4 regions of the Rossellomorea vietnamensis genome follow, and region 4 is predicted to be linked to each of the others. Evidence: predicted binding sites of a transcription regulator. Region 4 holds the regulator's gene; each other region holds the start of a gene.
What was found. The regulator Rex, encoded in region 4, represses fermentation and respiration genes when NADH is low (regulators of the CRP and FNR family bind a similar motif). The targets are predictions, from matches to a motif close to TTGTGAAATATTTCACAA.
Positions count from the first base shown of each region.

Region 1 (6,000 bases), 1.0 Mb from region 4:
GAAGCATCTCCCAAATTAAATGGGATCAGTTGGATGAAGCCTTTCCTGCATTCCTCATCATCCTGAGCATGCCTTTAACATCCAGCATTGCAACGGGGATCGCATTGGGATTCATTTCTTATCCCTTACTGAAAGTAGTGAAAGGACAATGGAAACAAGTACATCCACTTGTTTATATCTTTGCTGTCCTGTTCTTCTATCAGCTCGCGTTCCTGCCTCATTGATTCAAATAGAGACTCGAAAGACCGTTCACAGTGAACGGTCTTTTTTGAATGAGCTGCGATTATATTCTTTTTACACTCTCGAGATTTCTATCATGGAATGCTAAACAATATACATCCGGCATCTCAAGTTCTCTCCAGAATTCCACTCCATATCTCGCGTCAAAATAATTCATGATCAGGACCATAATATTTCCGTGGGTTCCAATGACCACGTTTTTACCAGTATATTCTTCCAATATTTTAAATATCCCCTCCACACCCCTCTTTTGAGCGGTAAGATTCGACTCTCCGCCTTCCAGTGTAAGGGAAGGATCAGCCCAAACCGATGAAATGGCTTCCTGAAAGTTTTCGACAGGCACCGAGGATAGTGTGCGCTCTCTCATCTCTTCCACCAATGTGATTTCCTGATTGATATGCCCGGCTATTCCTTCTACCGTTTCCACGGCTCTTTTGTAGGGACTGGAACAAATCACATCAATCCCTTCCTCCTTCAATCGTTCCGTCACATTAAGAGCATCCTTTCTTCCCTTTTCAGACAGGGGCCTCGTTAACTCTTCCGGCGTATAAATCGAGTGGGCATGCCTGACCAGATATAATTTAGTCACGATCATATCCATTCACTCCTTTCTCTTAGACAACAATAAATAGGGCCGCCCGTTTGAACAGCCCCTGACTATTCGATATGTACTGCTTAGAAATCATGTTCTTCCTTTTTTACTTTCCAAAAAGCCACGGGTGTATCTTCCATTTACTCAGGTATGAACTCCATTAACCAGGAATCATGGTACACCCCTTCATGAAGCTCATGCTCCCGCAGAATTCTGGCTTTACTGTATCCACACTTCTCATAACAGCGGATCGCTCTCGTGTTCCACGTCATCGGATCCATCACGAGGCGGTGGACTCCCTCCTTCTGAAGCAAGTATTCCACCACAGCACGAATGAGCTGTGTCCCGACACCCTTATTCCAATAATCCGTCTCTCCGATGAATTGATCCGTCCCATAAATCACTTCATCCAGATTCGTATAGCCGTAGCGTATCATCGTCTCATGATCGAGCTGATAATATTGAAGATAACCGATTTCAATTCCTTCATATTCAACAAGACAACTCATGACACCCCTATCCGAGAAGAATTTCTCCTCCACCATCTCGGGGGTGAAAGGGCGATCCCTGCCTTCATAAAATTCCAGGACGACGGGATCCGATAACCACCTCGAGAGCGTGTACTTATCCCCATCCACTAACGGACGGACATTCAACTCCCCAATCACGACATTCATACATACAACACCTCCATAAACAAACCTCTTCCTATATACATTCATCACAACCACTTAAAAACCCTTCTTTTAGAGGGACGGACCTTGATTCCTAGGACCAGGTCCTAGGAATCAAGGTCCGTCCCTCTCCAGTAACTTTGACATATTTGTGAATCATTTCACAATAAATGTATGATAGGATGTATTTATTAATAGAATATCAGTGAGAAACGTGTTATGATTTTTTGTGAAATACTTCACAAAATCTACAGATTCAATCTACTCTTCCCCTCTAACCATCGGGGATGGATGTTACCAATCGCTAGGACAAATCATGAAAGAATAGGTGATGACGTATGACAATCAAATGCACAAACAAAGTAGCTCTAATCGGTACAGGATTTGTCGGTTCCAGTTATGCCTTCGCTCTTCTCAATCAAGGAATCGCCCATGAGCTTGTGATGATCGACTTGAATAAGGAGAAAGCCGACGGAGATGCAAGGGATTTAAATCACGGTCTTGCTTTTGCTTCCCCCATGAAGATTTCAGCCGGGGATTATCGTGATTGTAGAGACGCTGATTTGGTCGTCATAACGGCCGGAGCCAATCAGGCCCCCGGTGAAACCAGATTGGACCTTGTAGAGAAAAATGTGAAGATCTTCAAAAACATCGTAGACTCCGTCATGGAAAGTGGTTTCAACGGAATCTTCCTTGTCGCCACCAACCCTGTCGACATCTTAACCTATGCCACGTGGAAATTCTCCGGCATGCCGAAAGAGAGAGTCATCGGCTCAGGGACGATACTCGATACAGCCAGGCTCCGCTACCTGGTCGGTCAGCACTTCGATATCGATACACGAAATATCCACGCCTATATCATGGGGGAACATGGCGACACAGAGTTCCCGGTATGGAGCCATACGACAGTTGGTGCAAGTCAGTTGAATGAACTGATTGATATGGACAAGGAGAACGTACAGAAAGACCTCGATGACATTTTTGTCAATGTAAGGGACGCAGCCTATCACATCATCGAACGAAAAGGGGCAACATACTACGGAATCGCCATGGGACTTGCCCGGATCACCAAAGCCATCTTCAATAATGAAAACAGCATCCTGACCGTTTCCGCTCTCCTCGAAGGAGAATATCAGGAACAGGACATGTATATCGGTGTACCGGCCATCATCAACCGGGATGGAATCCGAAAAGTTGTCGAACTTCCCTTGAATGAAAAAGAAAAGGCCCAGTTCTCCCATTCTGCCCAAACGTTGAAAAACGTCATGAAAAAAGCGCTGGAATCTTGATCCGGCACCTTATCACAGCAGATTAGACACGCACGCCCACTCCCCCTCCTCATAAGATAAAGAGAATTCTTTATGAGGAGGTTCTTCTATGTACGATCACAGACAATTATTCCCCGGCTTGCCCGGCGGAGGATCCGGCAGCGGATTTCCTGGTTTTCCCGGGGGAGGACAGGGTTCCGGTGGGGGCTTCCCCGGTATTCCCGGGTTTCCAGGCGGCGGCGGGGGTTCAGGCAGCGGTGGTTTCCCAGGCATTCCCGGTTTTCCCGGTGGAGGACAAGGAGCACCAAGCTCACCACCCCCTACAGGCGGGCAGGGCGGACAAAACCAACCACCACCCGGTCCACCACCGAACTTCCAACCGCAAAAAACCGCACTTCAAGGAACGCAAGGAGGGCCGAGCACCTTCGCAGTCGACCCGGGTGCCATCAGAAGATGCTTATTCCGATATACCTATATATGGTTAAGAAGAGATGCTTTCTGGTTCTACCCGGTGTTTGTCGGGCGCCGTTCCATTGCCGGATGGAGATGGATCGGATTCACATGGGTGTACTTCGGCATCGATTTGGATAAAATAGAATCCTTTACATGCGTGTAGGTGCCGCCATGCACTCCTACCCGTACTACCGAACCAATCAATCAAATGGCATCATAACCGTGAGCGGGGAACATACTTTGTATGTCGACCCGGATCAAGCCATCGTATCGATAGGCATTGTTACGAATGATAAAGAGCTTGAAGTTGCCCAAAACGAGAACAAGCAACTTTCCAACCGGGTCGTTCAATCCCTTTTAAATAACGGAGTCCGCCGACAGGATATCCAGACGTCCACCTATCAAGTACTTCCACAGTATCAATTCGAAGATGGAAAACAAACGTTCACCGGTTATGAAGTTCGACAAGTATTCAGGGTCACTGTTAAGTCGATCGAAAAAGTCGGGAAGATCATTGATGATGCTCTAAAGAGCGGGGCCAATCGTGTGGAAAACATTCAGTTCATTCAGTCTAACCCCATCGAATCCTACCAGCAGGCTCTCGCCCTAGCCTATCAAGAGGCATACCAAAAGGCCCTCACATTATCCGGCCAATCAAATCAACAGCTTAATCCACAGCCCAAATCCATTACGGAACAATCACGGCCCTCAGCCGTTCCCTTCATGAACACCGCCTATTTAAAGGCAGCCGACGAAAGTACGGCCGTTCAGCCGGGTCAAATCGCCGTCACAGCCATCATCACAGTAGAATTCAGGACCCATTAAAAAAACTGCCAAAGTAGATGACTACTGAGGCAGTTTTTTTCTGGCATCCACTTTCCATCACTCTTACAAAATACCGCCTACCGACCTCTCTTCAAATCCCCATCACTCACATAGGCAGCCACTTTCTCTGCAGAAATGGAGACTTCATCATCACTCAACATCCGGACGCCCTGCTCGGCATATGCAGGCAGGAAGGTCATCCCCGTAAGGTTAGCCATGGCCTGTAATGGCTTCAGCAATTCACTCATGGAATAATGATTATACCCTCCTGATTGGTAAGCCCCGGCAGGTCCGCCTGTTGAAGTGACAACCAGGAATTCCTTTCCATGCAGCTTCGTCCCTTCCGAACCGTATGCCCAACCATATTGAAGCACTTGATCCTGCCATTCTTTTAAAATGGCGGGAGTGCTGTACCAGTAGAATGGAAATTGAAATACGACCCGGTCGTGGGCCAGCAGAAGATGTTGTTCTCTTTCTACATCGATTTTCATATCAGGATATTCTTTATATAAATGATGGACCGTGACGTTCTCTTCCTTCTCCAGTCGGTCTGCCCACGCTTTGTTCATTCTGGATTCTTCTATGGTTGGATGTCCAACCAGCACTAATGTCTTCATATTCTCTCACTCCTTATTTGTATGTACAAATAATAACACAATTTCATTTGTACATACAAATATTATCTTAAAAATTTTTATTTTTTATTTTTCCTATTACATTTTCAGGAACTCAATCAGCTATTCACCAAGGGACTTCGATTTGCGCCCGCAGGCTTCCATAGCCGATAATACAGCCCCCTTAAACTGGTGTTTCTCTAAAGCCGCCACTGCTTCGATGGTCGCGCCTCCGGGTGAACAGACGGCATCCTTCAGCTCTCCGGGATGGGTGCCGGTTTCAAGGACCATTTTAGCAGCCCCAAGCACTGCCTGTGATGCCAGCTGATAGGCAAGACTCCTCGGGATTCCCTGGAGGACCGCTCCATCGGCGAGTGCTTCGATGAACATAAACACGTAGGCAGGAGAGGATCCGCTCACAGCCGGTATCGCATCCATCAAGCTTTCCTCGATTTTTTCCGCTTTTCCGAAGCTTTCAAGGATTGCCTGTACATGTCCCAAATCGCTATCTGTGATTTTTTCATTCACACAATATGCCGTCATTCCTTCCCCCACAAGACTCGGAGTATTCGGCATCGTCCGGACGATTTTGGCAGAAGGGGAAATCTGCTCTTCCATCCATTCAATCGTGATTCCAGCCGCAATCGTAATGATGATGCTCTCTTTTTTCAAGGAATCTTTGATGGATTCGATCAGTTCCTTGTATTGATCCGGTTTCACCGCAAGGAATACAATATCTGAAAAGGCAGCTACATCCAGATTGTCATCCGTCGCCTTCACTCCAAATTTCTCTCTGACCATATTCAGGGTTTCTTGAGTCCTGGCACTTGCACGAACAGATTGTCTGCCCACCAGCCCGGACTTCAATATCCCTCCCATGATGGCCTGCGCCATATTTCCGCATCCAATGAATCCAATGGTTTTATCCATTTCTTTCACCTCTCGTTTGTATGTAAACAGTCTTTAGCATCATACCAAACTTTTCCCCTTAATAACATGTTTCATGCATTTCACAAAAAAAGCTCAGAGGAATACTCCTCCAAGCCACTCGATCATTCCACCAGCTTCCCACAGTGGGGGCACAGGGATTTAGAATAACCCTTTGGAATCTTTTTATGACAATGACTGCACGTTTTCACATACACAGGCTGATCGAACAGGTCTTCCGACATGCCGTATCCACTCTTGAAGGTCACCCTCATCACCCTGACCAATAAGCCGATGATGATGCCCGTGATCAGTAATGCCCAGATCATTTTGTACGCACTTCAGTAAGGATCTTGTCATAGTCCAACTCCACAATCGGTTCATCGCGGTGTAATCGTTCCCTGATT
Region 1 is NZ_CP104558.1:1,505,888-1,511,887, forward strand. It holds gene N5C46_RS07690 (NCS2 family permease) at 1-224, shown strand, start outside; gene N5C46_RS07695 (histidine phosphatase family protein) at 284-829, opposite strand; gene N5C46_RS07700 (GNAT family N-acetyltransferase) at 973-1,509, opposite strand; gene N5C46_RS07705 (L-lactate dehydrogenase) at 1,845-2,795, shown strand; gene N5C46_RS07710 (hypothetical protein) at 2,884-3,390, shown strand; gene N5C46_RS07715 (SIMPL domain-containing protein) at 3,381-4,052, shown strand; gene N5C46_RS07720 (NAD(P)H-dependent oxidoreductase) at 4,130-4,669, opposite strand; gene proC (pyrroline-5-carboxylate reductase) at 4,790-5,596, opposite strand; gene N5C46_RS07730 (hypothetical protein) at 5,719-5,922, opposite strand; gene N5C46_RS07735 (phosphotransferase enzyme family protein) at 5,919-6,000, opposite strand, start outside.
Region 1: N5C46_RS07705 (L-lactate dehydrogenase) is a predicted target of Rex. The motif match lies at 1,734-1,751, and genes of this name have one in related genera.

Region 2 (6,000 bases), 1.4 Mb from region 4:
GTCCACTGGTGGAATTAACCAATGCCATCGGAACCGCCGTCCTGATTTGGTTTGGGGCCCACCTCATTCAAAATGGATCCCTGGAGCTTGGTGAATTCGTCTCCTTCGCATTCTATCTGGGTATGTTCTGGGAGCCGATCTCAAGACTAGGGCAGGTGTATAATCAGCTGTTGATCGGGATGGCTTCATCCGAGCGAATCTTTGAATTCCTTGATGAACAACCGATTGTAAATGAAAAGAAAAATGCCATGAACCTGACGGATATCAAGGGAAGAATCCAATTCGAACATGTCGAATTCTCTTATGATGACAAACGTAAAGCACTCAGGGACATCAATCTGGAAATGAAAGCAGGGCAAACCGTTGCACTCGTCGGACATACAGGTTCTGGGAAGACGACGATCGCGAATCTCATCAGCCGATTTTACGACCCGACAAATGGGGTAGTGAAAATTGATGGAGTGGATTTACGGGATGCATCTGTTTCCAGCTTACGCAGTCAAATCAGCATCGTCCTGCAGGATACATTCATTTTCTCTGGAACGATCATGGATAATATCCGATTCGGACGCCCGGGTGCATCCGATGAAGAGGTCCTGAAGGCAGCCGAAGCCATCGGGGCAAATGAATTCATCGAAAAGTTATCCAACGGTTATGAAACGGAAGTCGAGGAACGGGGGAATGTGTTATCTGTTGGTGAAAGACAACTATTGTCCTTCGCACGTGCCCTTTTGGCCAACCCTCGCATCATCATCCTGGATGAAGCGACAGCATCCATCGATACAGAAACAGAAGTCAAGATCCAAAATGCATTGAAGAAATTACTGAACGGCCGTACCGCGATCATCATCGCCCACCGCCTATCCACAATCCGTGAGTCCGACAATATTTTTGTCCTTGAAAATGGAAAAATCAAAGAGTCTGGAAATCACGACGAATTGATGGAACAGGAAGGAGACTATTTTGAACTGGTAAAGTCACAGTTCAGGATGTTGGATGCGATGTAATGTGAAGTATTGAGGACCCCGCACTGGTGTGTGGGGTTTTTTTGTGGAGTGGTGGCGGTGAAACGGTTTCGTTCCCAGTTGGAGAAACTAAACAACAGAAAACTTTGTGAAAAACGTCACAAAATAGTCATTGTTCAATACTTCACAAACTCACCCTCAGGTTTTATAATGAACAATAAGTGATAAACAGTAGGAAAGAGCTGTTTACGATAAAAAGTAATTCGGTAGGGGGAGTAAAGAATGGTTTTGGATAGTGTGATTTTAAGCAGGATGCTCACGTCGACAACCCTTGCATTCCATATTATTTTTGCAACGATTGGGGTAGGGGTTCCGGTTATGATATCCATAGCGGAGTTCATGGGGATCAAACGAAATGATCCTCATTACCTTTTGCTGGCACGAAGATGGGCGAGGGGATTTACGATTACGGTGGCTGTCGGGGTGGTGACCGGGACTGCGATTGGCCTCCAGCTGTCCTTGTTATGGCCTTCGTTTATGCAGGTCGCCGGACAGGTGATTGCCCTGCCATTATTCATGGAGACTTTTGCGTTTTTCTTTGAGGCCATCTTTTTGGGGATTTATCTTTATACATGGGATCGATTCAAGAATAAATGGATTCACTGGCTTCTGACGATACCGGTGATGATCGGTTCTTCAGCTTCGGCACTATTCATTACGACTGTGAACGCGTTTATGAACACGCCACAGGGATTTGAATTGGAAAATGGAAAAGCAATCAATATCGACCCGATTGCAGCCATGCTGAATCCCGCGACACCAACCAAAGTGTTTCATGTGCTGACGACGGCATACTTAACATCTGCCCTCATACTGGCAGCCATCACAGCATTTGCGATCCTCCGTAAAAAGGGAGGGGACTATCATAAGAAAGCCCTGCGTTTAACGATGGTATCTGCGTTGATTTTCGCTTTTGGCTCTGCTCTTGCTGGGGATTTGTCGGCCAAGTTCCTGGCTGAATATCAGCCTGAGAAACTTGCGGCGGCAGAGTGGCACTTTGAGTCGGAAGAGAATGCCGATTTAATCGTTTTCGGGACGCTTGATGAAAACAATGAAGTCCATAATGAAATACGATTACCAGGTTTCCTGAGCTTCCTGGCGGGAAGTTCGTTTGATACGGAGGTCATCGGGTTGAATGAATTCCCGGAAGACGAACGGCCGCCTTTATGGGTACATTATTTGTTTGATTTGATGGTGTCCATCGGGTTTTACAGTATCTTCATTGCAGGGGCATTTATCTTATTCTGGAAATGGAAAAAAAGAAATGAATGGAATAAAGGATTGCTATGGGGGATTGTTGCCAGTGGACCGCTTGCGATGCTTGCCATCGAATTTGGCTGGATTTACGCCGAGGTCGGACGGCAGCCATGGATACTGCGAGGATATATGAAGGTCGCGGAAGCTGCAACAAAGGCAGACGGGGTCGGCTTGACGTTCGCGTTATTTGTTGGTCTCTATATACTCCTCGGCATCCTGTGTGTCGTTGTATTGATTAAAATGTTTAAAAATAAGCCGGCAGAGGCTGAATTGGAACAACGCTTTCCTAAAAAAGCGAGTTAGCGTGTAAGGCTCCTTATAAAGAAGGGGCCGACTGATTTTGTTAAGGGGGAGGAATGAATATGAGTTTGGAAATCGTGGGGATCACCGTCCTGTGGATTTTCCTATATGGTTATCTGATAGTGGCTTCGATTGATTTTGGAGCCGGCTTCTTCGCCTTTTACGGGAGGATGAAAGGGAAAGAGCATACGTTGAATGTCTTGATCAGTCGATATCTTTCTCCTGTATGGGAAGTAACGAACGTCTTCTTTGTCTTCTTTTTTGTCGGTTTGGTCGGTTTTTTTCCTGACGCAGCTTATTACTACGGGACGGCATTATTGCTTCCGGGGAGTATCGCGATTATTTTGCTTGCCATCAGGGGGAGCTTTTATGCTTTCGGAAACTATGGTTCCAAAGACAATATCGTTTACCTGTTTTTATACGGGGCAACAGGGTTACTGATTCCGGCTTCCCTGTCTACGGCATTGACCATTTCAGAAGGAGGCTTTTTGGAAGAGCAGGGGGATAAGGTCGTATTCCTGGCCCGTGAATTATTTACGAGTCCTTATTCATGGAGCGTGGTCGTCCTGTCCATCGTATCGGTCTTATTCATCAGTGCCACATTCCTGACCTATTATGCCAATCGTGCCGGGGATATGGATTCAAGAGAAGAATTGAGAAGGTTTTCCCTATTCTGGAGCCCGCCGACGATTTTAGCGAGTTTACTGGTTTTCGTATCTTTAAGAGAACATAATCCCGGGCATTTCAATAGCGCCATCGAGATCTGGTGGATGTTCGGATTATCCCTTGTGTGCTTTCTTGGCGCTTCATTTTTTATCTATAGGAGAAGGAATTTTGGTCTTGCATTCATCCTGGTCATGCAGCAATTCTTCTTTGCATTCTTTGGCTACGGGGCTTCACATTTACCATATATCTTAAAACCTTTTATCACGATTGAAACGAGTGTCACGAATCCAACGATGGGGATGGCACTGGTGGTGGTCTTTATCGCAGGACTGTTATTACTGATTCCCTCACTTTATCTCTTGATGAGACTTTTCTTATTTGATGCGGATTACGTTAAGGGGAACAAGTGAAGAGTTGGAACTTGAATGAAATACTAAAAAGGAAAGGGAGAAATGTCATTTTCTCCTTTTTTTTATGCTAAAATATAGATTATATAGACTGCGGGGGGATACATGGTGAAAAAAGAGTTTGTAGTTATTGGCTTGGGCCGATTTGGCGGCAGTATCGTACGATCATTAACGGATCAAGGCATGGAGGTCATGGCCATTGATCAGGATGAGGACAAAGTGAATGAATTTTCTTCCATTGCTTCACATGCGGTTGTTGCGGATTCAACTGATGAATCCGTATTGAAGAGCCTGGGGATCCGTAATTTCGATCATGTCATTGTCGCGATTGGAGATGATATCCAATCAAGTGTCCTAACGACATTGATGTTAAAGGAAATCGGCGTCAAGAAAATTACCGTGAAAGCACAAAACGATTATCATGAAAAGGTCCTCCGTAAAATTGGGGCGAACCAGGTCGTTCATCCGGAGAGGGATATGGGAAGAAGGATCGCTCATAATATCATTTCAAATAATGTATTGGATTATCTGGAGTTGTCAGATGAACACTCGATCGTGGAGATTGTAGCGAGTGAACGTCTGAGTGGAAACTCCCTTATCGATCTGGATATCCGTGCTCAATTCGGAATCAACATCGTGGCGATCAAGCGGGAAAAAGATATCATCGTTTCCCCACAAGCTGATGAACAGATCCGGGTTGGGGACATCCTTATTGTCATCGGTGCCGATACGGATATTAACCGGTTCGAAAAAAAGGTATTATAAAAGGAAATAAGAGGCTGACCCATTTGGGCCAGCCTCTTATTCGTTATTATACTTCCATGATGATCGGTAGGATCATCGGGCGACGTTTCGTTTTTTCATATAAGAATGGAGCAAGTGTATCTGTGATTTCATTCTTGATTTCTGACCATTGGGACGTTCTTCTTTCAAGCACTTTGTTCAAGTGTTTGGAAATGAGCGTTTGCGCTTCATTAATAAGGTCGCCTGATTCACGCATGTAGACGAATCCTCTTGAAATAAGGTCCGGGCCGGAAGCGATCTTGAAATCCTTCATGTCGATGCTGACAACGACGATCACTAGGCCTTCTTCTGATAGGATGCGGCGGTCACGAAGGACAATATTACCGATGTCACCGATCCCGCTTCCATCGATATAGACGTTTCCGGAAGGGATCTTCCCGGCTACCTGTGCAGAGTCATTGCTTAATGCAAGGACTTCACCGTTATCCATGATGAAGCAGTTTTCCGGTTGGACGCCACAATCGACACCGAGCTGAGCGTGCATCTTCTGCATACGGAACTCACCGTGTATCGGCATAAAGAAGGTTGGATTCATCAGGCGAAGCATCAGCTTCATCTCTTGCTGTCCACCGTGACCGGATGTATGAATATCACTCAATGGTCCGTGGATGACTTCTGCACCGGCACGATATAACAGGTTGATCGTACGGTTTACACTGATTGTGTTCCCCGGAATTGGTGAAGAAGAGAAGACAACGGTGTCACCAGGCTGAATCTGGATTTGACGGTGGGTACCGTTTGCAATCCTGGATAATGCCGCCATCGGTTCACCTTGGGAACCTGTACATAGAATGGCCACTTCATTCGCTGGAAGGCGATTGATCTGGTTATGTTCAATGAATGTATCCTTAGGAGCGTTGATATATCCTAATTCTTGTCCAATCGTGATGGCTGCTTCCATACTTCTTCCGAAAACAGCAACCTTTCTGTTGTGGAATACTGCTGCTTCAACCACTTGTTGAAGACGGTGAATATTCGAAGCGAAAGTAGCAAAGATGACTCTCCCGTCCACTTTACGGAAAATATCATTGATGCTTTCTCCGACTTTGCGTTCTGACATCGTGAAGTTTGGAACTTCAGCATTTGTACTGTCAGACAGTAGGCAAAGAACGCCTTCTTTTCCGATCTCAGCCATTTTGGTTAAGTTCGCGGGCTCACCAACCGGCGTGAAATCGAATTTGAAGTCACCTGTATGCACTACATTTCCAGGTGGTGTTTTGACCACGATTCCGTAAGAATCCGGGATACTGTGCGTCGTTCTGAAGAAGGTTACGGATGTTTTGCGGAATTTCACGACATCATCTTCCTGGATGACATTTAATTTCGCATTGCGTAATAACCCGTGCTCTTCAAGTTTATTCTTAATAAGACCAAGGGCAAGCTTCCCACCGTATATTGGGATGTTTAACTCTCGAAGTAAATAGGGGATTCCTCCGATATGGTCTTCGTGTCCGTGAGTGACGAAGAGTCCCTTGATTTTATCTGCATTCTTCACGAGATACGTGTAATCTGGGATTACGTAATCGATACCGAGCAGTTCG
Region 2 is NZ_CP104558.1:1,120,263-1,126,262, reverse strand. It holds gene N5C46_RS05810 (ABC transporter ATP-binding protein) at 1-1,007, shown strand, start outside; gene N5C46_RS05805 (cytochrome ubiquinol oxidase subunit I) at 1,248-2,585, shown strand; gene N5C46_RS05800 (cytochrome d ubiquinol oxidase subunit II) at 2,645-3,658, shown strand; gene N5C46_RS05795 (potassium channel family protein) at 3,761-4,420, shown strand; gene rnjA (ribonuclease J1) at 4,467-6,000, opposite strand, start outside.
Region 2: N5C46_RS05805 (cytochrome ubiquinol oxidase subunit I) is a predicted target of Rex. The motif match lies at 1,112-1,129, and genes of this name have one in related genera.

Region 3 (6,000 bases), 1.1 Mb from region 4:
TTCGAACAGTACCGGAGCTATCACGGATTCCCTGAACGGGAATTTTCATGGGAAGTGGAAGTCCTTACGTTAAGGGAGTATATATTCTGGCTGAAAGAAAGGGGCATAGATCCGGACCCCGTCATGAAAAAAATCTTTCATGATATGGAAGGGGAGGACAGACGGACGATTGCTTATACAATGGTGGAAGCCCTACAGCATCTTGATCCCGACAGGACACCAAGGGTCATCCTATTCTTCGCTCCGCCTTTTTTACCACATAATTTTGTGAATGAGGAAAATGAGTACGGCAAAAAGGTGAGAGAGGTGCTCGGAACCTGCTTGGATGATATTTCAAATGAGACAGGCGAAGAATTCGTCATCAAACGGTTTTTCCCTTATCTCGCAGATGGCAGCTTTCTTTCCCTCCACGAAGAAGATGAAGATATTGAAGTGTTCAAGAAGAATCTGCCCCTCATCGATCACCTGTACCCGGTGCCCATTGACATGATCCGAAAGCTGAACATCCCCTCCATTAATATAGGAGTCTACGGGAAAGACGGTCATCAATGGACCGAAAGAGTGTATAAACCCTATACGTTCTCCGTCCTGCCGGAGATTATCAGGCGGGTGACGAAGGACTTGCTGGAAATTTGATATGGAAAAGGTAGAGAGGTTATTTCCCTCTCTATTTTTTATTGGTTGTAGAGTGAGATTTACAATAGTAATGAATTTTTCTGGGCTTTCAATAGAAAATTGTCACAAAACGGTCAATCCCAAAAGATGCATGAACGGAACAAGTTTACTATAATATAGATTGTGAAGTATTTCACTAACTTTTAACTTTTGGGGTTGAGAGAAAATATGAAAGAGCTTAATCAATTAGCCAAAGAGCAAAGAGCATCCACCATGACGCTTTACGGGACTTCCCTGTTGATGGGAGGAGTCGTTGTGGGACAGGCTTATTTGCTCGTAAGCATTGTTAATTCGATATTTATAAAGAAGTTGGGGTTCCAGGAGATTCTCCCCATGCTTGGGGCTTTGCTTCTCATACTCATAGGGAGGGCCGCCCTTTCATATGTCAATGGCCGGATCGGAATCAGGATGGCAAGAAAGGTGAAGGGGGACCTGAGGAAACGGCTGTTAAAGAAATGGGCAAAGAATCCCCTTCAGGCCTCCATTCAAGGTCAATCGGGTCAAAAGGTCAGCACGATGATGGATGCGGTCGATGGGGTGGACGGATTTTACAGTCAGTATATTCCTCAAAGGATCCAGACCACCATCGTTCCTTTGATCCTGCTGATCACCATCTTCACCGAGCATGTGTATACAGGTTTGATCATGGTGGTGACGGCTCCATTCATCCCATTATTCATGGCCATCATCGGAGTCATGACCAAGAAGAAATCAGAGAAGCAGATGAATAAGCTGACCGCGTTTTCCGGGAGGTTCCTCGATACTCTTCAAGGATTGCCTACTTTAAAGTTACTTGGGAAGGGGAAGCAACAGAAAGAGGGGATCAAATCAAGCAGTCTGGATTTCCGGGAAGCGACCATGGATGTATTGAAGACGGCATTTTTGTCTTCGTTGATGCTTGAATTCATTTCCATGTTAAGCATCGGCCTGATCGCCCTGGAGGTGGGGCTGAGATTGGTAGTCTTTGAGAGTATCCCATTCTTTACCGCTTTCTTCGTTCTTGTCCTGGCACCGGAATTCTATCAGTCTTTAAAAGAGCTGGGGAATGCCTTTCATACCGGTCGTGGGAGCATGGGGGCCGCAAAGAAGGTCATGGAGGAGCTTCAGGAAAAGGGTCAGCCGGTCAAATGGGGGGAAAGGGAGTTCAATTCAAATGGGATTCCTCCCACCATCGAACTGCGTAACCTCGGGTTCTCCTACAGTGAAAAAGGCTATGCCCTTAAAGGGGTCACCGCCTCCTTCCCTTCACAGAGCCAGGTGGCGGTCATCGGTCAGAGTGGAGCGGGGAAGACAACCCTCCTTCATCTGCTGGCAGGTCTGCTTGATCTTTCTGAGGGAGACCTTCTCATTAATGGAGTCCCGAGAAGCGAATACGCGGAAAGTGACTGGTTTGATCAATTGAGTTACATTTCACAGAACCCGTACTTATTCTCCGGTACGATAGCTGAGAATATCGCGGTCGGGGGAAGAAAAGGGATCACTCGAGAAGAAATCGTATCCGCTGCTGAAAAAGCGGGGATTGCTGAAATGATCGCGGGACTTCAGAAGGGATATGATACACCGATCGGGGAAGCGGGGAGAGGGCTTTCCGGTGGGGAGAAGCAGCGCATTGCCATTGCAAGGGCGTTCCTCAAAGGTCCGTCCCTCATCTTGTTTGATGAACCGACTACCGGACTGGATATTGGTACCGAGCAAATCCTGCAGTCGTCGATGGAGGAGTTGGCTAAGGGTTCTACCGTCATTACAGTAGCGCACCGCCTTCATACAATACGAAAAGCAGATGCCATTTTGTTGTTGGATAAAGGAAAAGTGGCTGGGCTTGGAACTCATGAGGAGCTCATGAAATCGGCTCCTCACTATCGTGATATGGTGAATGTACAGCAAGGGGTGAAACATTAGATGAAAGAATTACAATTTGTCGTAAAGCTGATGATGAAGGAAAAGAAGGATGTTGTGTATTCAATTCTTTTAGGCTTTCTGGCTGGAATTACCTCTGTGGGACTCTTTGCTTCAAGTGGGTATTTAATTTCCAAAGCGGCCTTGGAGGTACCGCTTTATGCCCTGACCGTCATGATTGCCCTGTTAAAATTGTTTGGCTTAACGAAGGCACTTAGCCGGTATGGGGAACGCTATTTTTCCCATCGGGCCACGTTCACGATTTTGGCGAACCTGCGGGTTTCCATCTATGAAAAAATCGAGCCCCTCGCACCGGGGATTTTCGGGCGTTATCGAAGCGGGGACCTTCTCGCAAGAATCGTAGGGGATGTTGAGAGCCTCCAGAATTTCTTTCTTCGTGTCTTTTATCCGCCCGTCATCCTGGTGATGGTATTTTTAAGCACGGTTTTATTTACTGTGTATTACTCTGTTTCGATTGCCCTGGTCCTTCTCGGAGGTCTATTGTTGACAGGCTATATCGTCCCAGCCTACTTCGCATATAAACAGAGAAAAGTGGAGGGGACGCTGCGGGAAAGAAGAGGGGAGTTATCGACAGAGGTGACGGAATTTCTTTATGGATTCAGGGACCTGAAGATCTATCGTAGACTGGAGGAAAAAGAGGCCAGTCTTGTCCAGGCAGCGACAGGGTATGTGAGTGAGCAGGAAAGGGAGAGCCGATATTCTCTCTTTAGTCATTCAACGAACATCCTCGTTTCCCTGATCATTTCATGGATAGTTTTGGCTTTGGGGGCTTATTCAGTAGCAGCGGGTCAATTGGACGGAATATTCCTTGCCATGCTTGTCATGATCTCATTAACCGTATTCGAAAACGCCACACCAATGGCGATCCTGCCTGCCCACTTTGAAGATTCACGCCGGGCGGCAACCAGACTTTCTACTATCACGCCCGAAGAACCTGTCGAGAGGGACGGACCTCCAATGGCTTCGCTTCTTGAAGGGGATGTTCCTTCCTTCTGCGTGAAGGATGTGAGTTTTTCTTTCGATGGGGAGGAAAGAAAGACATTGGACAGTGTGAGTCTCGAGCTCCCAGCAGGTTCGAAAACAGCGATCGTAGGACCATCGGGGTCAGGAAAGTCTACATTACTTCAATTGTTATTACACTTTTACCCAACGGATGAAGGAGCGATTTTCGTCAATGATGCTTCCATTAAGGATATCGATAAAGAATCATTGTGGGGGTATGCGAATGTTGTTCTTCAGGAAAACCATTTCTTTTACGGTACAATCAAAGAAAACCTGATGCTCGTGCGCGATGATTTGACAGATGCAGAAATGAAGTCGGCATTGGATAAAGTGAAACTGGATCACATTTCTTTAGAGGATGAAGTATTGGAAAAAGGAGAGAATCTTTCCGGAGGGGAAAAGCAGCGGTTGGCGATTGCAAGGGCCCTTTTGAAAGACGCACCATTATGGATGCTCGACGAACCGACATCTTCCGTTGATGCACTGATGGAAAAAGAAATATTTGACCATCTGTATTCAGCAGCCGAAGGGGATACGCTGGTTCTGATCAGTCATCGATTGACAGGTCTTGAAAAAATGGACCAAATCATCGTCATGGATCAGGGGAGTGTGGTGGAATCAGGAAGCTATCAGGAGCTTATGAGTCAAAAAGGCTATTTCTATGAAATGAAGCAGATTGAAAAGAGCGTCCTATTCTAACTCACAGTAAAGCCACATCCCATGCAGGATGTGGCTTTCGTAACAGGCAATCATTCTGCCCAATCAATTAAGTTTCGGATGTCCAGTCGATCTGTCTTTCGAGCTTTTTGAAGGGGTTTTCCGATTGTGATCAGCATGATCGGAAGATAACGCCCGGATACTTTGAATTCAGAAACGAGGGTAGCCGGATTGAATCCACCGATCGGACAAGTGTCCCAGCCCTTCGCTTTCGCGGCAAGCATGAATTGCATGGCAGCGAGTGACGCATTGCTGAATGCCGCGTCCCGGGGGTATTCCTCACGGCTGTACGCACCTTCGATCTGTTTCTTCAGGACCTCTTTGATTTCTGACGTCATTTCGCCTTTCTCAATCGCAGGATCAAAGACGGGATCAATGTTTTTATTGGCCTCAAGGTCACCAAGTATAGCCACGACCGCAGAAGCATCCTGTACCTGCTGCTGGTGATAGGCGATCGGAAGTAAGCGTTCCTGTACTTCTTTATGGTCAAATACAAGGAATCTCCATTGCTGGAGATTCCATGCAGATGGAGCTTTCCCAGCCGCCTCTAGCAGGCTGACTAATTCCTCACGGGGGATTTCCACGTGAGGGTCGTATACTTTCGTGGAGCGGCGTTCGTCGACGATTTGAAAGAAATTATCCATGAGTATGCCTCCTTGATGTATGAAGAAATGTTATAATGTGGTATATAATTGTATGTTACTTACTTTTTGTAAGTTGTTTTGCAATACGAACAATATAACCGACGTTTTAGTATGCGTCAAGGAATGAAGTTTTAGGATGTGTGGGAAAACGATCCGCGGTGGATGTTGAAAATAAAAGCCTGCTTCACTTGGAAAGCAGGCGTATGAATTAAAGAAGCTTAGAGTTGTAGATGTGCTCAAAGGGATCATCCTGATCGTAGGAAGTGTGGAAATGGATGGGCTTTAATGCAGCGTAACTTCCGCCGATGATGATGGCACAGAGAATGGGTAAGGATAAAATGCCGAGCATAGTATAGCCTCCTTATCATGTTAATTGGAATGAAAGAGCATTGATATTCCTTGCATGATTTTACTTTAAAGTGTGAAACGCGTTTCAGAGCAAGCGTTTTTTTTGTAGAGAAATTTTTTGAATGAAATATGGTCTTGAGGGGTATGGGTATGACAAATATCAGAAGTATTGCGAAGCTTGCAGGAGTTTCGGTGTCAACGGTTTCCAGGGTATTGAATGACCATCCTTATGTGAAAGAAGAGAAGCGCCGGAAGGTCCTGGATGCTGTGGAGCAGTTAAACTACATAAAGAACGCGAACGCCGTCCATTTATCAAAAGGGAAAACCTATAGCATCGGAGTGATTCTGCCCTATTTGAATCTTCCTTACTTCGGGGAGATTCTACAAGGCATAGCAGGGGAAGCGTTAAAGCATGGTTATCACCTCCAGCTTTTTCAGACGGATTATGACAGGGGGGCTGAACTGGATGCCTTTCATCGACTTCAGATGAAGGAAGTGGATGGATTGATCCTGACGTCACGCTCCAATTCTCTGGATGCTCTTGCTTCATTTATCAGTCCGAATGTGGTTTTTTGTGAAAATGTATACGACCCCACATATAAAAAGGTATTCATTGATCATTATCAGGGGATTCGCAGCGGCCTTGAGTATCTTTATTCGAAAGGGCATTCGCAAATCGGGTTGTGTTTACACAGAA
Region 3 is NZ_CP104558.1:1,497,561-1,503,560, reverse strand. It holds gene N5C46_RS07685 (M20/M25/M40 family metallo-hydrolase) at 1-636, shown strand, start outside; gene cydD (thiol reductant ABC exporter subunit CydD) at 844-2,574, shown strand; gene cydC (thiol reductant ABC exporter subunit CydC) at 2,575-4,293, shown strand; gene N5C46_RS07670 (nitroreductase family protein) at 4,344-4,961, opposite strand; gene N5C46_RS07665 (hypothetical protein) at 5,164-5,304, opposite strand; gene N5C46_RS07660 (LacI family DNA-binding transcriptional regulator) at 5,454-6,000, shown strand, end outside.
Region 3: cydD (thiol reductant ABC exporter subunit CydD) is a predicted target of Rex. The motif match lies at 797-814, and genes of this name have one in related genera.

Region 4 (6,000 bases):
TACGGATGGCGGAAGCAGAAGTAAAATGGCTGGAGGCCCAAAAAAAATCTGAATAGAAGATAAGGGATCGTTAAAATATGGATATACGATTTATGACAGTTGATGATTTAAACGAAGTTATGGAAATTGAAAATCAATCTTTTAGCATTCCCTGGAGCCGGGACGCTTTCTTGAATGAACTTGAGCATAACCACCTGTCCACCTACCTCGTTGCAGCAGATGGAGAGAACCTTGCGGGTTACTGTGGCGTGTGGCTGGTCGTGGATGAGGCCCATATCACAAATGTAGCCGTGCTTCCTGATTACCGGGGACGTGGCTTGGGGGAAGGTCTTATGCGTAAGATAATGGACATAGCGATTGAATTTGGCGCTCGCGTGATGACACTCGAAGTCAGGGTTTCAAACATGCCTGCGCAGCACTTATATCGTAAGCTCGGTTTCAAAGACGGCGGGATTCGTAAGAGGTACTACTCGGACAATCAAGAGGATGCTTTAGTAATGTGGGTGAATTTATGAAAAAAGATACATTAGTATTGGGAATTGAAACAAGCTGTGATGAGACAGCTGTGGCGATTATACGAAATGGAACAGAGATTGTGACGAATATTGTTTCGTCCCAAATTGAAAGTCATAAGCGATTCGGTGGAGTGGTCCCTGAGATTGCATCGCGTCATCATGTGGAGCAGGTTACGTATGTACTGGACGAAGCCCTTGAACAAGCCGGGATGACGATGGATGATATCGATTGTGTGGCGGTAACGGAAGGTCCTGGCTTGGTAGGAGCCCTTCTTATTGGCGTTAACGCGGCAAAGGCACTTGCTTTCGCCCATAACAAACCGTTGGTGGGAGTCCATCACATTGCAGGGCATATCTATGCGAACCGCTTAGTGAAAGAGATGAGGTTCCCTCTTCTTTCCCTGGTTGTTTCCGGAGGACATACGGAGCTTGTACTCATGAAAGATCACGGTTCCTTTGAGGTCATCGGAGAAACACGCGATGATGCTGCAGGAGAAGCGTATGATAAGGTAGCACGGACATTGGGTCTTCCATATCCAGGAGGACCGCATATTGACAGGCTGGCACATGTTGGGGAAGCGACTCTTGATCTGCCCCGGGCATGGCTGGAAGAAGGATCCTATGACTTCAGCTTCAGTGGTTTGAAGTCAGCGGTTATCAACACGCTTCATAATGCCAAACAAAAGGGAATGACCATTCATCCACAGGATTTGGCCGCGAGCTTTCAAGCAAGTGTCGTTGACGTGTTAGTAACGAAAACGGTTAAGGCTGTAAAGGAGTATGGAGTGGAGCAAGTATTACTTGCCGGTGGAGTTGCGGCCAATAAAGGCTTGCGTGCTGCACTTGAGGAAGCCTTTGAGGGAATGGAAGCGGAATTGGTCATCCCTCCCCTATCCCTTTGTACAGATAATGCCGCTATGATTGCAGCCGCAGGAACGGTTTTATTCCAACAAGGAAAAAGAGGAAGCATGGATATGAACGCTCATCCAGGACTTGATATCGAAAATTTCTAAAAGGGAAAGCTTGAACGAATATCGTTCAAGCTTTTTTACTATATGTTGATATCCTGTGAGTAACGTACAAAGTTGAAAAGGTGAAAGAGAAATGGGAGGGACGAACATACGTTTTATCAACAGGTTGTGGATAAGTTGTTAATAACTACTTATTTAGTGTGTATACATTGTGAAAAAGACGAGTGTTTTTCACCCTAAATAATGGTAAAAGCTGTGGATAACATAAGTTATTTTTGTGTATAGTGTGGAAAACTACTGTGAATAACGTTATATAAGTATTTTAACTGTGGATAATAATGTGGAATAAGAAAGGATTGGGGAGTGATTGTTATCCCCAATCCTGTGGATTACTGCTCTTCTTGAAGGAGTTCTTCCAGTTCGGTCCATTCTTCCAATAAAGAATCAAGCTCTTCTTTCGCTTTTGTGAGTGATTCATTAATATCCTGGACTTTCTCGTGATCTTGAAAGATATCAGGATCGCAGAGAAGATCTTCTTTTTCCTGAATGGTTGTTTCGAGTGTTTCCATCAGGCCTTCGATTTCTTCGACTCTGCGCTTTCGTTGACGTTCGAGTTTTTTCGCTTCTTTATCAATCTTGTGGGATTGTTTTTGAGTCGGCTCCTGTAATTGTTCACCCTGTTCCATGCGTTCTAGTGCCGCCAGTTCTTCCTGCTGCTGTAATTTTTCTACATAATAATCGTAATCGCCAAGATACTCCGTCGAGCCTTTCTTGGATAATTCAACGACTTTTGTGGCAATTCGGTTGATGAAATACCGGTCATGGGAAACGAAGAGAATCGTCCCGGGATAATCGATCAGGGCATTTTCCAACACTTCTTTGCTATCCAGGTCAAGATGGTTCGTCGGCTCATCCAGAATCAGGACATTCCCTTTTTCCATCATCAGCTTGGAGAGGGCTAACCGTGCTTTTTCTCCACCACTTAAGGTAGAAACGGGCTTTAGGACATCTTCCCCTGAAAAGAGGAAGTTACCGAGGACCGTCCGGATTTCTTTCTCCATCTTCATCGGATATTCGTCCCACAGTTCATTTAAGACCGTTTTGTTCGATGATAGTTCGGCTTGTTCCTGGTCATAGTAACTGATGGTCACATTGGATCCGAATTTAAATGTGCCGTCGAGAGGCTGAAGTTTATTCACCAATGTTTTTAAAAGCGTCGATTTCCCGATTCCGTTCGGTCCGACGAGTGCGATACTGTCCCCTTTTTTGACAGAGAAATCGATATGGGAGGAAATCGTCTCGTTTTTCCCGTAGCCAATGGTAAGGTCTTGGACATGCAGCACGTCATTCCCGCTTGGGCGGTCGATTTGAAACGCAAAGCTGGCAGACTTCTCATCTCCTAGTGGCCTGTCCATCCTATCCATACGTTCCAATTTTTTTCGTCGGCTCTGTGCCATCTTGGTGGTGGAGGCCCTGGCGATATTCCGTTGAATGAAGTCCTCGAGCTTTGCGACTTCCTGCTGCTGACGCTCGAACATTTTGAGTTCTTTCTCATAGTCTTCCGCTTTTTGTTCAAGATACCTGCTGTAGTTCCCAAGGTATTTCTTACTCCTGTTCCGGGAAATTTCATACACTTGATTAACGACGCTGTCTAAAAAGTAGCGATCATGGGAAACGATCAGGACGGCTCCTTCATAGCTTTGAAGATACGTTTCAAGCCATGATAAGGTTTCGATATCCAAGTGGTTGGTCGGTTCATCAAGGATGAGGATGTCAGGCTTGGTCAGTAGAAGCTTACCAAGGGCAAGGCGGGTTTTCTGACCACCGCTCAATGTGGATATCTTTGTTTCGTAATCAAAATCGGCAAAGTTCAATCCGTGAAGGACGGAACGGATATCCGCTTCATACTGATAGCCGCCGGAATCTTTGAAGAGAACCTGGAGTTGATCGTATTCCTTCAATACCCGTTGATAGACATCCTCTTGTTCATATACCGAAGGATCGGCCATTTGCTGCTCCAATGATCGTAATTTCTTTTCCTGCTCTTTCAATTCCTCAAAGACGGTCAGCATCTCAGACCAGATGGAAAGATCCGATTCGAGACCCGTATTTTGGGCAAGATACCCGATGGAGACGCCTTTTGGCTTTGTGATCTCCCCGGAATCGTAGGAAAGGTGACCTGCTATTATTTTTAGAAGAGTCGACTTCCCCGCACCGTTACGGCCTACAAGGGCAACGCGATCTCTAGTCTGTATTTCAAGTTTAATATTTGATAGGATATTATCTGCACCGAAGTTTTTTGTTAATTGATTCACTTGTAAAAGAATCATGACGTTTCACCTCTATTTCATAGTGCTAGTGTACCGTATAAGAGAGGGAAACGGCAATAAAACACCTATTAATCTTCGTACACTTAGGATAAAATATAGTGTATGATGAGTAGTAGAGTTTAATAAATTCTGGATGCTTTCAATTTTGGAAGCGGTATCAGAGGTTTTGAATAGATGTGGGGGAATACAATATGAACCAGGATACAACGAAAATTCCACAGGCAACGGCCAAGCGCCTTCCGCTATATTATCGATTTATCAAGAATCTGTACTCATCCGGTAAGCAGAGGGTTTCATCAAAGGAATTAAGTGAAGCGGTGAAAGTTGATTCTGCTACGATCCGCAGGGACTTTTCTTATTTTGGTGCATTGGGTAAAAAGGGATACGGCTATAATGTCAATTATCTGTTATCCTTCTTCCGTAAGACACTGGATCAGGATGCCCTTACAAAGGTCGTGCTGATCGGGGTGGGGAATCTTGGTACAGCGTTTCTTCATTATAATTTCATCAAGAATAATAATACGAAGATTGAAATGGCTTTCGAGGTAGATGAAAAGAAGGTCGGGACTCAAATCAGCGACGTACCCGTTTTTCATTTAGATGATTTAGAAGAGAAGCTTGTGGGGCATGATATTGAAGTAGCGATTCTGACGGTACCGGCATCTTCTGCTCAGAATATCACAGACCGATTGGTTTCTTCGAATATAAAGGGGATACTGAATTTCACCCCTGCGAGATTGACGGTGCCCGACCATATCCGCGTCCATCATATCGACTTGGCGGTGGAACTTCAGTCACTCGTATACTTCTTGAAGCATTACTCGGAGGATGACACGGAAATGTCACAAGATGGAATCATAACAGAATAGAAAATTCTTCATATTTACGTTATGATAGAATGGTAAAAGAGGAGGTGTCTCATTATGCCAGGTCCAGGTAGCCTCGTATTAATAGCAGTCGTTGCTTTACTTATTTTTGGCCCTAAGAAACTTCCGGAATTAGGAAAAGCGGCAGGAAATACATTGCGTGAATTTAAAAATGCAACAAAAGGCTTAGCAGATGATGAAGACGAAAAAAATAATAGTGCTAAGTAGAGTAGGATGAACGCCATGAGTCAAAGAGACATGACAGTTTATGAACATATAGGAGAATTGCAAAAACGACTCATGTTTGTAGTCGTTTTCTTCTTGTTAGCAGTTGTGGTAAGCTTCTTTCTTGCAGAACCGCTGATCAGATACTTACAGCATGCCGATGAAGCGAAAGAGTTAACCATGAATGCCTTTCGTATCACAGATCCTCTCAAGATCTATATGGAAATGATCATGTTCATTGCTTTGATCATGACATCCCCTATCATTCTCTTTCAAGTCTGGTCTTTTGTGAGCCCTGGTTTATATGAAAGAGAAAGAAAAGTGACGCTTAGTTATATTCCAGTTTCCCTTATCCTTTTCTTAGGCGGATTGTCATTTTCTTATTTTATTTTGTTTCCATATATCGTGAAATTCATGATGGGTTTATCAACGAACCTAAATATAGAACAAGTGATAGGGATAAACGAATATTTCCATTTCTTATTCCAAATCACGATTCCTTTCGGTTTTCTGTTTCAGCTACCCGTAGCCATGCTTTTTCTTACAAGGTTAGGTATTGTCACACCGATGATGATGGGAAAAATGAGGAAAGCAGCCTACTTTATCTTATTGGTCATCGCGGCCCTTATCACCCCACCGGACATCGTGTCCCATCTAATGGTGACGGTACCGTTGTTCATACTATATGAAATCAGCATCTGGATATCCAAGATCGGATATAAAAAGGTGATTGAGGCAGAGCAGAAGCTTGAAATGGAAAAGTACGAGGATATAAATAAGGATTGATCAAATGATCAATCCTTATTTTTTGTGCTTTATTTGTTTTTTGATTTTGAAATGCAGCATGACCATCCGTAACCCGGAACCGAAGTCCAGGGTTGCAAGAAAGATGAGCATATACGTGAAAAATCCCCAACCTTCATCATTCTGTACGTTTTGTACAGCAAAGTATGTGAAGAGCACACCGAGAAGGAGATAGATCACTCCTGAGAATAATGGTGATCTCCTCATAGAAATAATCCTCCAATAAATCCTTGTATTTTTTCAGCTTCATTCATCATTTTATCGATTTCGTCCTTATAGATAGATTGCA
Region 4 is NZ_CP104558.1:2,549,588-2,555,587, reverse strand. It holds gene tsaB (tRNA (adenosine(37)-N6)-threonylcarbamoyltransferase complex dimerization subunit type 1 TsaB) at 1-56, shown strand, start outside; gene rimI (ribosomal protein S18-alanine N-acetyltransferase) at 93-515, shown strand; gene tsaD (tRNA (adenosine(37)-N6)-threonylcarbamoyltransferase complex transferase subunit TsaD) at 512-1,528, shown strand; gene N5C46_RS13065 (ABC-F family ATP-binding cassette domain-containing protein) at 1,876-3,816, opposite strand; gene N5C46_RS13060 (redox-sensing transcriptional repressor Rex) at 4,008-4,685, shown strand; gene N5C46_RS13055 (twin-arginine translocase TatA/TatE family subunit) at 4,740-4,910, shown strand; gene tatC (twin-arginine translocase subunit TatC) at 4,926-5,693, shown strand; gene N5C46_RS13045 (YdiK family protein) at 5,709-5,918, opposite strand; gene N5C46_RS13040 (CPBP family intramembrane glutamic endopeptidase) at 5,915-6,000, opposite strand, start outside.